4 regions of the Mucilaginibacter sp. BGA-UO-ETr-C110 genome follow, and region 4 is predicted to be linked to each of the others. Evidence: riboswitches for the same ligand, from Rfam matches in the RefSeq annotation. Region 4 holds a riboswitch; each other region holds the start of a gene.

The links. Region 4 has a riboswitch for S-adenosylmethionine ahead of metH (methionine synthase). Riboswitches for the same ligand answer to the same signal wherever they lie in the genome.
Region 1: it holds a riboswitch for S-adenosylmethionine, as region 4 does, so the genes downstream of both, AC57BQ_RS07560 (O-acetylhomoserine aminocarboxypropyltransferase/cysteine synthase family protein) here and metH (methionine synthase) in region 4, are expected to answer to the same signal.
Region 2: it holds a riboswitch for S-adenosylmethionine, as region 4 does, so the genes downstream of both, AC57BQ_RS27075 (peroxiredoxin family protein) here and metH (methionine synthase) in region 4, are expected to answer to the same signal.
Region 3: it holds a riboswitch for S-adenosylmethionine, as region 4 does, so the genes downstream of both, AC57BQ_RS06650 (TlpA family protein disulfide reductase) here and metH (methionine synthase) in region 4, are expected to answer to the same signal.

The regions. Positions count from the first base shown of each region.
Region 1 covers NZ_JCAQPB010000002.1:1,544,387-1,547,550, reverse strand. Annotated here, with positions in the region: gene AC57BQ_RS07565 (homoserine O-acetyltransferase family protein) at 1-363, opposite strand, end outside; gene AC57BQ_RS07560 (O-acetylhomoserine aminocarboxypropyltransferase/cysteine synthase family protein) at 442-1,767, opposite strand; SAM riboswitch class I at 2,021-2,131, opposite strand; gene AC57BQ_RS07555 (trans-sulfuration enzyme family protein) at 2,324-3,164, opposite strand, start outside.
Region 2 covers NZ_JCAQPB010000002.1:6,268,471-6,271,634, forward strand. Annotated here, with positions in the region: gene AC57BQ_RS27070 (family 2A encapsulin nanocompartment shell protein) at 1-169, opposite strand, end outside; SAM riboswitch class I at 319-435, shown strand; SAM riboswitch class I at 1,047-1,150, shown strand; gene AC57BQ_RS27075 (peroxiredoxin family protein) at 1,379-2,695, shown strand; gene AC57BQ_RS27080 (peroxiredoxin family protein) at 2,722-3,164, shown strand, end outside.
Region 3 covers NZ_JCAQPB010000002.1:1,309,935-1,313,098, forward strand. Annotated here, with positions in the region: gene AC57BQ_RS06645 (SusC/RagA family TonB-linked outer membrane protein) at 1-473, opposite strand, end outside; gene AC57BQ_RS06650 (TlpA family protein disulfide reductase) at 853-1,413, opposite strand; SAM riboswitch class I at 1,536-1,645, opposite strand; gene AC57BQ_RS06655 (GH92 family glycosyl hydrolase) at 2,304-3,164, shown strand, end outside.
Region 4 covers NZ_JCAQPB010000002.1:5,164,669-5,167,832, forward strand. Annotated here, with positions in the region: gene metH (methionine synthase) at 1-1,825, opposite strand, end outside; SAM riboswitch class I at 1,964-2,074, opposite strand; gene AC57BQ_RS22165 (Bax inhibitor-1/YccA family protein) at 2,494-3,164, opposite strand, start outside.

The DNA.
Region 1 (3,164 bases), 3.6 Mb from region 4:
GTCAGCAAGCAACTGGTGAGCTTTTACAATATCCCTGATAGTGAACTGCGGAAATGCCTGGTAATAAGGCTGTCCACTTACGGGATTTATACTCAAAGGATTACTTGTTCCATAAGGTGAACCTAAAATATTTGCACACACAATAAAATGTTCTTCGGGATTAAAAAGGAACCCGGTACCTACCAGACCTTTCCACCAATCAAATACATCGGCATTGGCTGTAAGTGCATGACAGATCCAGATCACATTATCTTTTGCTTTATTTAGCCTGCCATAGGTATGAAAACCAATTTCCAGATCCTGTATTTCCTGGCCCGATTCGAATTCAAATGCTTCTGTGTACTTAAATATTTCTGTATTCATTATTCTATTATTCGAGTTTTAAGCTTGAGTGGTGAGTTTCTATTTTCAACTCACCACTCACTTACTCACCACTTACTATTAAACTAACTCTGCAGCAAGCTGCTTTACTTTGGCAAATGCCTGTTCAAAATCGGCTTTGATATCATCAATATGTTCAATACCTACCGATATTCTTAATGATGTTGGTGTAACACCTGCTGATAACTGTTCTTCGTCAGATAGCTGCTGATGTGTTGTGGCCGATGGTTGAATGATCAGCGTTTTGGCGTCACCCAGGTTAGCCAAATGGCTTACCAGCTGCAAACTGTCAATAAAATTACTTGCCTGTTGTTTGTCGCCTTTAATCTCAAATGATAACACTGCTCCAAAACCATTTTTTAAATATTTTTTTGCAAGTGCATGGTATGGTGATGATTGAAGCCCTGGATAGCTAACAGTAGCTACCTGTGGATGCTGCTCCAGCCACTTAGCCAGTTCTAACGCGTTATCTACATGGCGTTGTACACGCAACGACAAGGTTTCTAAACCCTGGATATTCAACCAGGAATTAAACGGCGATTGTGACGGGCCAAAATCACGCAAACCTTCCACACGGGCACGTATAATAAACTGAATATTGCCAAATGGGCCGCCTATGCCAAATACATCGGCAAATACCAACCCATGGTAGCCTTCAGATGGTTCTGTAAACTGCGGAAATTTACCATTACCCCAATTGTAATTACCACCATCAACTATAACACCACCAATACTGGTACCATGACCACCTATCCATTTGGTGGTTGATTCTACAACAATATGAGCGCCATGCTCCAACGGGCGGAATAAATATCCGGCAGCGCCAAATGTATTATCTACAATAAGCGGCAGATCGTACTTTTTTGCCAAAGCAGCTACTTTTTCAAAGTCAGCTATGGCAAATCCCGGATTACCAACGGTTTCCAGGTAAATAGCCTTGGTTTTATTATCAATTAAAGCCTCAAGGTTTTCGGCTGTATCATCTTTTGCAAAACGGGCATCAATACCCAAACGTTTAAAAGCTACTTTAAACTGATTGTAAGTACCACCATAAAGGAAAGGGGAGGTTACAAAGTTATCGCCGGCCTGCAGTATATTGTTTAAGGTCAAAAACTGCGCCGCCTGGCCCGATGCTGTGGCCAAAGCCGCAACACCACCTTCTAAAGCCGCTACACGTTTTTCAAACACATCCGTAGTGGGGTTCATTAAACGGGTGTATATATTACCAAACTCTTTCAGCGCGAAAAGATTGGCCCCATGCTCCGCATTTTTAAATACGTATGATGTGGTTTGGTAAAGCGGCACAGCGCGTGAACCTGTTGTTGGATCAGGTTCCTGACCGGCATGTAATTGTAGGGTTTCGAATTTTAAATTGTTGGCAGACATAGTTGTAAGATTGAAATGTGTTTAATTAATTTTTTAACGATTTGATGGATTTTTAACTGGACTGGTAAATGACCTTACCAGTTGTGGCAACACGTGTATTTTTCGGGATCGGAAAAAGAGTACGTGTCAGATCGATCAGCAGCAGCAACACATACAAATACTGCTAATATTTAAGCTAATATGTTGTATACTACCGTTTGAGGTGTTAAAAATACTGTACTGATTAAATTTAATTAAACTTTTCATGGTTATAAATTTATATTCCCCGGGGTTATTTTCCGGGACAGGAATTGGCACCTTCTCCAATTTTGGAGGGTTGCCAGCGGGTCATTGAGCCTGATCTCTCGCCGCTTCTTTATAAATCAAAACCCGAACTATCGCGGAGAATTGATCAATGGTATCGCTACCAAATATTGTTGCAAATATAGGGTGATATATATTGAAATTCCAAATTAAATTTTAAAAGAGGAAGCTTAACGCTCAAAGCGGAAAGCAAAAAGCCTCTTTAATTGATAAGTGGGTTATCACTTTCAGCCTTTAGCTTTGTGCTTTTAGCTTATAATAAGGCTTGCTTTAAGTCAGCGATCAGATCATCTATATGTTCTAAGCCAACAGATACCCTGAGCAGATTTCTTGGTGTTTTAGTATCAGGCCCCTCAACAGTTGCACGATGCTCGATCAGGCTTTCAACACCTCCCAGGCTGGTGGCACGGGTAAATAAGTTGAGTTTGTTAATGATGTTGTGTGTATCGTTTTCATCACCTTTCACAATAAAGGATAACATACCGCCAAAAGCCAGCATTTGTTCTTTAGCTATGGCATGCTGTGGATGCGATGGCAAGCCAGGGTATAGCACACGTTCAACCTTAGGGTGTTGTTCTAAAAACTCAGCCAGTAACTGTGCATTTTGCACATGGCCCTTAACGCGATAAGGCAATGTTTTAATACTACGAGCCAGGTAATAGCAATCGGTTGGAGAGGGGATAGCACCACCCATTTCCTGTACCTGGCGTATTTTTTGCCACCAATCACTTTTTTCAGCAGTGATCAATGCGCCACCCATCAAGTCGCTATGGCCACCAAAATATTTAGTTGCCGAGTGCATCACCAGGTCGGCACCCAAAACAAGCGGTTGCTGGCATATCGGCGTGGCGAAAGTATTATCGCAAACCACTTTAATTCCCCTGGCTTTGGCAATAGCGACAACCTTTTTAATATCGGTTATTTTAAGTAGGGGGTTTGATGGCGTTTCTATCCAGATCAGCCCTGTTTCGGGTTTAATATGCTGTAGCAATACCTCCGTGTCATTTACGTCAATAAAATCAAAAGTTAAAATACCAGCAAACAGGTTTTTAAGTTGATTACGTAAACCATGATACATATCGTCCGGCGCGATG
Region 2 (3,164 bases), 1.1 Mb from region 4:
CAACTTTATTTAGTCTGTAAACACCAGATTCAACAGGGATCCAGTTTAACAAATGAGTTAACCATCGTGGTGTAATGGTTGATAATTGCGGAACAGTACGTGTTGCTACGGCTAACTGTCTGGCTGCTACATCGCCAAGGGCTGTTTGTTTTGCTTTTTGATCGGGCATTTTTTTGATAGTAAATAGTTGTTTTAAAGAGTGATTTGTGAGGAGCTGTTCAATCAATGGCTACCTGCTTTGCAATGATAAGAAATAAAATATATTAAATCTATAGGATTTATAGATTTAATTATATATTTGCCACATCAGTTCTTTAATGCTTATCGAGATAAGACGGAGGGAAAGGCCCCATGAAGTCTTGGCAACCTGTACAAATTTTATATGATGTAAAAGGTGCTAATTCCTGCTCCTGCTGAAAAGGAGAAAGATAAGAAGCTACAGGTTTATATAAATATCTCTACAGCTCTTTTCCCGGTAAGTTTTATAGAATACAAATTGATAACTGAAAGATAAAAACCAGGTACATGAAATCCTATAAAACCTTAATCACTGATCATGCAGGTATGTGTTGTTGCTAACCATTTAATTGTTCAGCAATAAAAACAGCATAATACTTTAATTAATATAGATTAACAGATCAATCGCCACCACTTGAACTGTTAAATGGATCGCAAAGCCGAAGGTCATCTAAACCGCATGCTTTGGATCCAACTTATCAACAAATACCATGAATCTGAAATTGAATTTTATCACTAAAGCCCGCATACAGAATGGTGGCATCCTTTTCTGTTGTTACCAGTATTGTTAATTCGCACAGTTCATTCCGGAAATTGATCCTGAAATAAGATCAACATCCTGGCTGTACTAAGTGCGTTGCTTTGCTATGGTGGTAAAACAGGCGTGTGCTGTACAGTCCAGGATGTTGATTATACTATAAAATATGAACTAATTATAAAATATACTACTAAATCTATAGATTTACTTGTAATTATAAATATTCTTGTTATCTTTACAGCATTCTAATTAACCCCACCATTAATTAGTTGATTTATAAAGACGAAGGGAGAGGAAGTCTCGATGATCTTCAGCAACTTTTCAGTTTGAAATAAGTGCTAAACTTTTTTCTAAATTTTTTTAGAAATATAAATTAACTATCATCATGAAAACAGTAAATTATCTACAATCTTATGTGCAGCCGGCATCGGGCTTACGATGTTGCAGCATTCAGTTTGCCTTTTGGTTTTAAGCATCAATCGCTAAAGTTTTTTGCGTATTTCTTTTTCCGGCCTTTGCAATAGGCCTAGGGAATTCTTATGCCCAAATTTCAAATCAGGCAATTATCACACTAAACTTCCAATAACTAAATTTTATAAAAATATGAACATTCACAATTATTTAACTAAAGCAAAATACCTGTCGTTAGGTTTGCTGATTAGTGGCGCAACCTTAGCTGCCGACAAAAATCCCCCCTCAAAATTTATTAAAGAAGGTGTATGGCGAGGTGTGTTTACCGTAAGTGAATCACAAGTGCCATTCAATTTTGAACTAAAAGGCAAAGATGCTGAACACGCTGTATTTACCCTGATCAATGGTTCGCGCCGTGATAACTTCCATGTAAAAGCAATAGGTAAAGATTCTGTTTACATTAAAATGAACACCTATGACGCTGCTTTGGTAGCTAAAATTGAAGATGATGGTAAAATAAGCGGCGAATACCGAAGCTTAGTACCCGGATTTAGAGGCAACTCACTCCCGTTTACCGCCGAATATGGTAAAAGCTATCGTTTTGTGGAACCAGGTAAAGACGTTGCCCCAAAAGCAGATCTTTCCGGTAAATGGGAGATCAAGACCTATAGTAAAGAAGCCGTCCCTGCATCTATCGCCATCTTAAAACAAAAAGGTAATAAACTTACCGGGGTTGTTATGACCGTAGTAGGTGACACCCGCGAACTGGAAGGTACCATTCAAGGCGACGAGTTTGCCCTGAGCGGCTTTACCGGCCCAAGTCCGTTTATCATCAAAGGAAAGATCAATGCCGATGGTTCGATCAGCGGTGAGGAGGGTTTTGGCATCTACAAAAACCTGAAATTTGATGCCGCCAAAAACGAAACAGTTGAATTGCCGGATCCTTACAAGCTTACATTTTTAAAAGAGGGTTATAAAAAACTTGATTTTTCCTTCCCTGGTATTGATGGTAAACCGGTTTCGCTGAGCGACAATAAGTACAAAGGTAAGGTGGTTATTGTAGAAATTATAGGTACCTGGTGCCCCAACTGCACCGACCAGACGGTGTTTCTTTCTCCCTGGTTCAATAAAAATCACCATCGTGGCGTAGAAGCTATTGCACTTGGTTTTGAGCAAAAAGACAGTCTTGACTATGCCAAATATACTTTAGGCAAGCTCAAAGAAAAATATGCTATCAACTATGATATAGCTTTTGGCGGCCTTGCCGATAAAAAACTGGTTGCTCAAAAACTTCCCGCACTTAATAAGTTCATTGCATTCCCTACAACTATTATTATCGACAGAAATGGCGATGTGCGCGAAATATATACCGGCTACACAGGTACGGTAACGGGTAAATATCACAAGGATTATGAAAAGAAATTTAACCAGTTGCTGGATAAATTGATAGCTGAGCCTGCACCTGAAAGTGCCGCGGTAAAAGATTTGGCCGTACACCCATCAAACTAACTATTAACCTATCTATAATTGATCAAATGAAAACACTCAATCTGATTACCTCATTCAAATGCCTGACAATAGGCCTGTTGTTTAGCGGAGCTGCCATAGCTGCAGATACGCCTCCGTCTGCAAAATTTATAAAGGAAGGCGTATGGCGTGGCGTATTTACTGTAGCCGAGTCAAAAGTACCATTCAACTTTGAGTTTAAAGGTAAAGATGCCCAACATGCCGTATTTACCTTGCTTAATGGAACCCGTCGTGATGATTTTCATGTGCAGCGGATCGGGAAAGATTCGGTATTTATAAAAATGAATACCTATGATGCTGCCCTGGTTGCCAAAATAGAAGATAACGGAACCCTGAGCGGCGAGTACCGTAGCCTGGTGCCGGGTTTCAGGGGCAATTCCTTGCCTTTTACTGCGGAGTATGGCAAAAGCTACCGCTTTGTTGAACCTGGTAAGGATGTAGCGCCCGCGGC
Region 3 (3,164 bases), 3.9 Mb from region 4:
CTGTTGGTTACATTTACACCGGCTATTTTACCGGCCAACGCGTTTACCAGGTTGGTTTCCTTAGCCTCTGAGATATCTTTTGATTTTAAACCCTGTACGGCATAGCCCAGTGATTTTTTATCTTTTGAGATATTGAGCGCCGTGATCACTACCTCGTTCAAAGCGTTAGCTTGCTCCTCGAGTATAATATGGAGTGATCCATCAGCCCCGGTAACGGATATTTCTTTAGTGGTAAAACCAATATAGGTTATCCGTAACACGTCATTTACTTTGGCGCTTAAGGTAAACTTACCGTCGCTGCTGGTTTGTACACCATTGGTTGTTCCTTTAACAGAAACACTTACGCCCGGCAAGGGAAGCCCGTCTGACTTGGCGGTTACCACCCCGCTTATTTTAACAGATTGCGCCGCAACCGTTTGGATGAAAATAAAAGGCAATAGTATTGCCAGTAGTAGTTTGTAATTTTTAAACATGGTAATAGATTGTGAATGTTAACGATACCATACAGGATCCGGAAAACTAAAGACGGCCAGCCATCCGCAGATCGGATGATCGGGCTGTTGATAATATTGCCTTAAACTGTAAAAGCTTTGATTGTTGGGTTGTGCTATGTTGCCTGAGAAAAAAGCCTGACCGACCTAAGCAACGCTGTAGTTTAACAGCAGCAACACTTGTTTTGCATAGATGACATAGGGGTATTCATAGTAGAAGCAGATAATAAAACGTAAATGTTCAAAATAGAAGCGTTGTTTAAGGTTATGTAATTTGTTTTCATGTGCGGTGTGATTAATGGTTAAATCGATATAGCAATGTGTGATGACAGGATCAGGGACACATGCTTTATTATTTATTTTAGTTTACGGATGCGGTTTTATTGTTCACCAGTGCATCAACCACTTTAACCATTGATGCAAACTCCTGCTGATCATACAGGCGGGTAAGGTAAACGATGCGGCCTTCGCGATTGATCACCACATTACGCGTAACACCGCTCTTTTTATTGGCAAACCTTCCAAAAATATCCGCACCAGGATCAAGCGCCAGGTCATAGGTGATCTTCATATCCTGGTGAAATTTTTGTACTTTTTGCAGGGGCTCGTCACGGTCAACGCCGATCAATACCAGGCCCTTGCTTTTGTAGGCTTCCCAGATGTCTTTTTGTAAGTGCGGCATTTCCTGGCGGCATACACTGCACCAGCTGGCTGTAAATTGTAGTATTACTACTTTGCCGCGTAACTGCTTTAGGGTAGTTTTGGTACCGTTGGTGAGTACCAGTTCAAAATCATCAGGAGCCTGTTCGCCAACTTTAACCAGGTAACCGCGATCAATATTGGCAGAGTCGACAGTTTGCGCGCGGGCTGCAATGCCGGTAAACAGGAAAAGATAAACTATGAGTAAAAACTGGTTGTTCATTGAATTTATTAATAGGGCTCCACTATAATTAAGCCGGTGATAAAAAATTAACAGATTGCAATTAAACAGAAAGAATAGGAGAGGTATGAAGAACAGCCTATAGCCGTAAGCGTGTGGACATATCATTATCTTTTCTGCAAATGGTTGCAGATAGGAATTAGCACCTTTATAACAATCTGTACAGGTTGCTAAGACATCACAGGGCCCTTCCCTCAGTCTTTCTGGATAATTAAAAAATGAAATAAAGAACGATTTCGGCTGCAAACATATAAATAATTCTATTAATCCCATAGACTTTGTATTTATTTAATGATTTTCGCTTATTCCTTACAATCGGGTGGCAAAAGGATGCCTCACCTAAATCCTCTCCAAAGGAGAGGACTTTACTCAACATGTTATTTAGCTCCCTCTCCTTTGGAGAGGGCTGGGGTGAGGCTTTCATCCCTCCAAAAAAATCAGTATATTTGTATATCAGGCAACGGCCCGGTTCTCTTTTTTAGGGAACCGGGCCGTTTGGTTAAGGACAAAATCAAACCAAAATAGACCATTTTTAGTGTAGTTATTTGACAATCAATTATTTAATACTTTTTAAACCTTTCAAAACCCATCAAAAATTTGTTAAAAAGTGTTAAAATGGCGTTAAAGTTTAGTTAAAACGGGTAAAAAACAAGTGTTTTTATGCTGTTTTTGACTAAAAAAGTGTTAAAATTTAAGGTTTAAAAAGTTTTTCGGCAGAGGACTCTTATGAAAATGGATGGTGAATCAAACAAAAATTGGTGAAAACGATTAAGTAAATAATTCAACTATTTTTGAGAAATATGACCTTAAAAATAAGAGATTTGTTTTCGGTCTGTAATCAGATCATTCACCAATTATACCTTCTGTTCACTATGCAATTAAAACGGAGCATCTGCCTGTTGGGCTTACTAACTTTTGTTTACGCGGATAACTTCGCCCAAACCACAATCCCCAAAAAGCAACTGGAGGAGGTTGATTATGTTGATCCGTTGATAGGCACTTCTCTAAAAGGTTTTGCCAAGAGTTTTGAGGAAGGCAATGGTGGCGGCGGCACCATGCCCTGCGTAAATGTACCCTTTGCCATGACCAATTTTGTAGCCCAAAGCCGCGAAAACAAAATGAGCTATATGGTTTACCACTATGAGGATAGCAAGGTTATCGGGTTCACGGCCAGTCACCAGCCTACCGTTTGGATGGGCGATTATGGCTATGTTTCGGTAATGCCGCAGGTTGGTAAATTGCGTGTTTTACCAAAAGAACGCGTGCTTTCCTTCAGCCACAAAGATGAAGTGTCCAAGCCGTATTACTATTCAGTAAAATTGAAAACTACCGGTACAGAAAAGATCAAAGCCGAAATAGCGGGCGCTAATACCTGCGGTATGTTCCGGTTTACTTTTCCAAAGGCCGATCAGGCGCATATCATTATCCAGGGCATCAACCTGAACCCTGAGCTAAAAGATTGGGCCAATGACTATACTGTGCGGATGAAAAAACTGAAGGGTTATGTGCATGTAGACACCGTAAACAACGAAATAACAGGTTACAACCCCGACAGGCAGTCGGCCCAGTTAGGTCCAGAGTTAAAGAATTTTAAGGGGTATTTTGTGATCAAATTTAATAAGCAGATCAAAAAATACGGTACCTGGGATAAGCAGGTGATCAACAAAGGTAGTCACGAGCAATATGGTACCCGTATGGGGGCGTTTATATCATTCCGCACCAAGGCTAATGAC
Region 4 (3,164 bases):
CCAGCAGTGTTTTATCAATTTCCTGGTAAACCTCCAGCATACCGGCATTCACAATACCCATATCCATACCAGCCCTGATAGCGTGATACAAAAACGCGGAGTGCATAGCCTCGCGCACTACATTGTTCCCCCTGAAGGAGAACGAAATATTACTTACCCCACCGCTCACTTTGGCATGAGGCAGGTTTTGTTTTATCCAGCGGGTAGCTTCAATAAAGTCGACCGCATAGTTATTATGTTCTTCGAGGCCGGTAGCCACGGTTAATATATTAGGATCGAAAATAATATCCTGCGGCGGAAAACCAACCTCATTTACCAGGATATCATAGGAGCGTTTACAGATCTCGATACGGCGCTGCAGAGAATCGGCCTGACCGGTTTCGTCAAAGGCCATTACTACCGTAGCCGCGCCATAGCTTAATATTTTACGTGCCTGCTCCCTGAACTTATCTTCACCCTCTTTCAGCGAGATGGAGTTCACGATACCTTTACCCTGGATACATTTTAAGCCAGCCTCGATAACCGTCCATTTAGAGGAGTCGATCATGATGGGGAGTTTGGCAATATCGGGTTCAGAAGCTACCAGGTTCAGGAATTTCACCATCACCGCTTCCGAATCGATCATACCCTCATCCATGTTGATATCGATCACCTGCGCGCCGCCCTCTACCTGTTGCAGGGCAACGGCCAGGGCCGCTTCATAATCTTCGGCCAGGATCAGTTTCGAGAACTTGGGCGATCCGGTAATATTGGTACGCTCACCCACGTTCACAAAAATACTTTCGGGAGTGATGGTAACGGCTTCCAATCCGCTCAATCGCAGATTCGGATCCACCGTTGGAACTATTCTTGGCGAATATTTGGCGGCCCTTTCGGCAATGCACTTGATGTGCTCAGGCGTAGTACCACAACAGCCCCCTACGATATTCACCAGGCCTGCTTTTATAAAATCATCCAGCTGATGAGCAGTTTCATGCGCGGTTTCGTCATACTGACCAAACTCATTGGGTAAACCAGCGTTGGGGTAGGCAGATATAAACACATCGGCCTTTTCGGAAAGCTCGGCCAGGTGAGGGCGCATTTCTTTGGCACCCAAAGCACAATTTAGCCCTACAGAAAGCAGGTTAGCATGCCGTACCGAGTTCCAGAAAGCCTCAACCGTTTGACCAGATAGGGTACGCCCCGAAGCATCGGTAATGGTACCAGAGATCATGATAGGCAAATGCTTACCCGACTCATTTGCATATCGATTGATGGCAAATAAAGCCGCTTTAGCGTTCAGCGTATCAAATATGGTTTCAACCAGTAACAGATCGCTCCCGCCATCAACCAGGCCACGAACCTGGTCATAATAAGCCTCGGCCAGGTCATCAAATGTTACTGCACGATATCCGGGATCATTTACATCAGGTGATAGCGATGCGGTACGGTTAGTTGGCCCAACAGCGCCTGCCACAAACCGGGGTTTAGCCGGATTTTTGGTGGTATATTCTTCGGCCACTTCGCGGGCCAGGCGTGCTCCTTCATAGCTTAGCTCATAGGCCAGCTCTTCCAGCTTATAATCGGCCAGGGAAATTACTTGTGTGCTAAAAGTGTTGGTCTCAATAATATCGGCACCAGCGTCCAGATATTCGGCATGTATAGCCTTGATAATATCCGGGCGGGTAATGTTCAGCAGGTCGTTATTTCCCTGCAGGTCAGAGTTATGATCTTTAAAACGCTCCCCACGAAAATCCTGCTCGGTTAACTGGTACCGTTGTATCATGGTACCCATTGCCCCGTCAATTACCAGTATGCGTTTCTCTAATTCTTTTCTAATATCCATTTTCTCAGTGGGCAGTTGCCAGTTATCAGTGGGCAGTAAACTCAAATATCCAGATACAGCAAAAACTGCAAACTGCTTACTCAAAACTGTCAACTGTATAATAGCTTATCTCGAAAAGTCGGGTATATGACTGACTTTCGCTTATCTTTCCCAACGCTTTTTGTGTTGTTGAGTAGAATGTAGCACCTTGTATGGTACAGGTTGCTAAGACATCGCAGGGTCTAATCCCTCCGCCTTTCTCTATAAGCAATGCAAAGGTGCACAATAAAGCTTTAATATGCAATAGTTTTACCCCCTTCTGTTGTATACACCAAACGTGTTTACAATTGCATGAATATTCGGCCAGAGATATTGATGAGTTATGTCATGAAATCTCGGCGACCATGCCTCAAAAAACTTTTTAAACCTAAAATTTTAACAATTTTTTAGTCAAAAAAGGGGGTAAAAGACTTGCCTTTTGGCCATTTTAACAGAATTGTAATGCCGTTTTAACACTTTTTAACAAATTTTTGATGGGGTTTTGAAGATTTAAAAAGTATTAATTTATTGGCTATCAAATAACTACATGTCAAACGGTCGGCTTTTGGCCTTGTTTGAGCCTTAACTAAACAGCCCGGCTCTCTTTGCAAAGAACCGGGCTGTTGTATACAAATACCTTTTGTTGGCTATTATCTTCTTCTGCCGAATAAACGCAGAATCATCAGGAAAAGGTTGATGAAATCAAGATATAGGGTTAAGCCGCCCATCAATGCCATTTTTGAGGCCGATGCATCACCGTATTCTAAACCCGCGCCAATGCGTTTTAGTTTTTGCACATCATAAGCGGTTAAGCCTACAAATACAGCTACACCTACATAGCTAATGATATAATCTAAGCCACTGCTGTGCATAAACATATTCAATAAAGATGCTACGATAATACCAATCAATCCCATCATCAGGATTGGGCCAAATTTGGTCAAATCGGTATTAGTAGTATAACCGGCGATGGCCATTACACCAAATACTACTGATGTGGTAATAAATACGCCTAAAACCGAGCCTGCAGTAAAAATCAACAATATATAGCTTAAGCTAATACCCATTATTGCCGAAAACGCAATAAACAGGAACGCTAACACCCCGTAAGATAGCCGATTAAAACCAAAAGAGATGATCAATACGAATGCAAGCGGTGCGAACATCGTAATAGTACCCAAACCGGTATTACGGCCTGTGGCCGGATCGATAAGTGTATGAAGCAGGGCCTGATTCTGAGAAAATAAGAATGCGCAAACAGCAGAAAGCCCCAGGGCAACAAACATCCATAAAAACACATTGGCTATGAATTTACGGGATG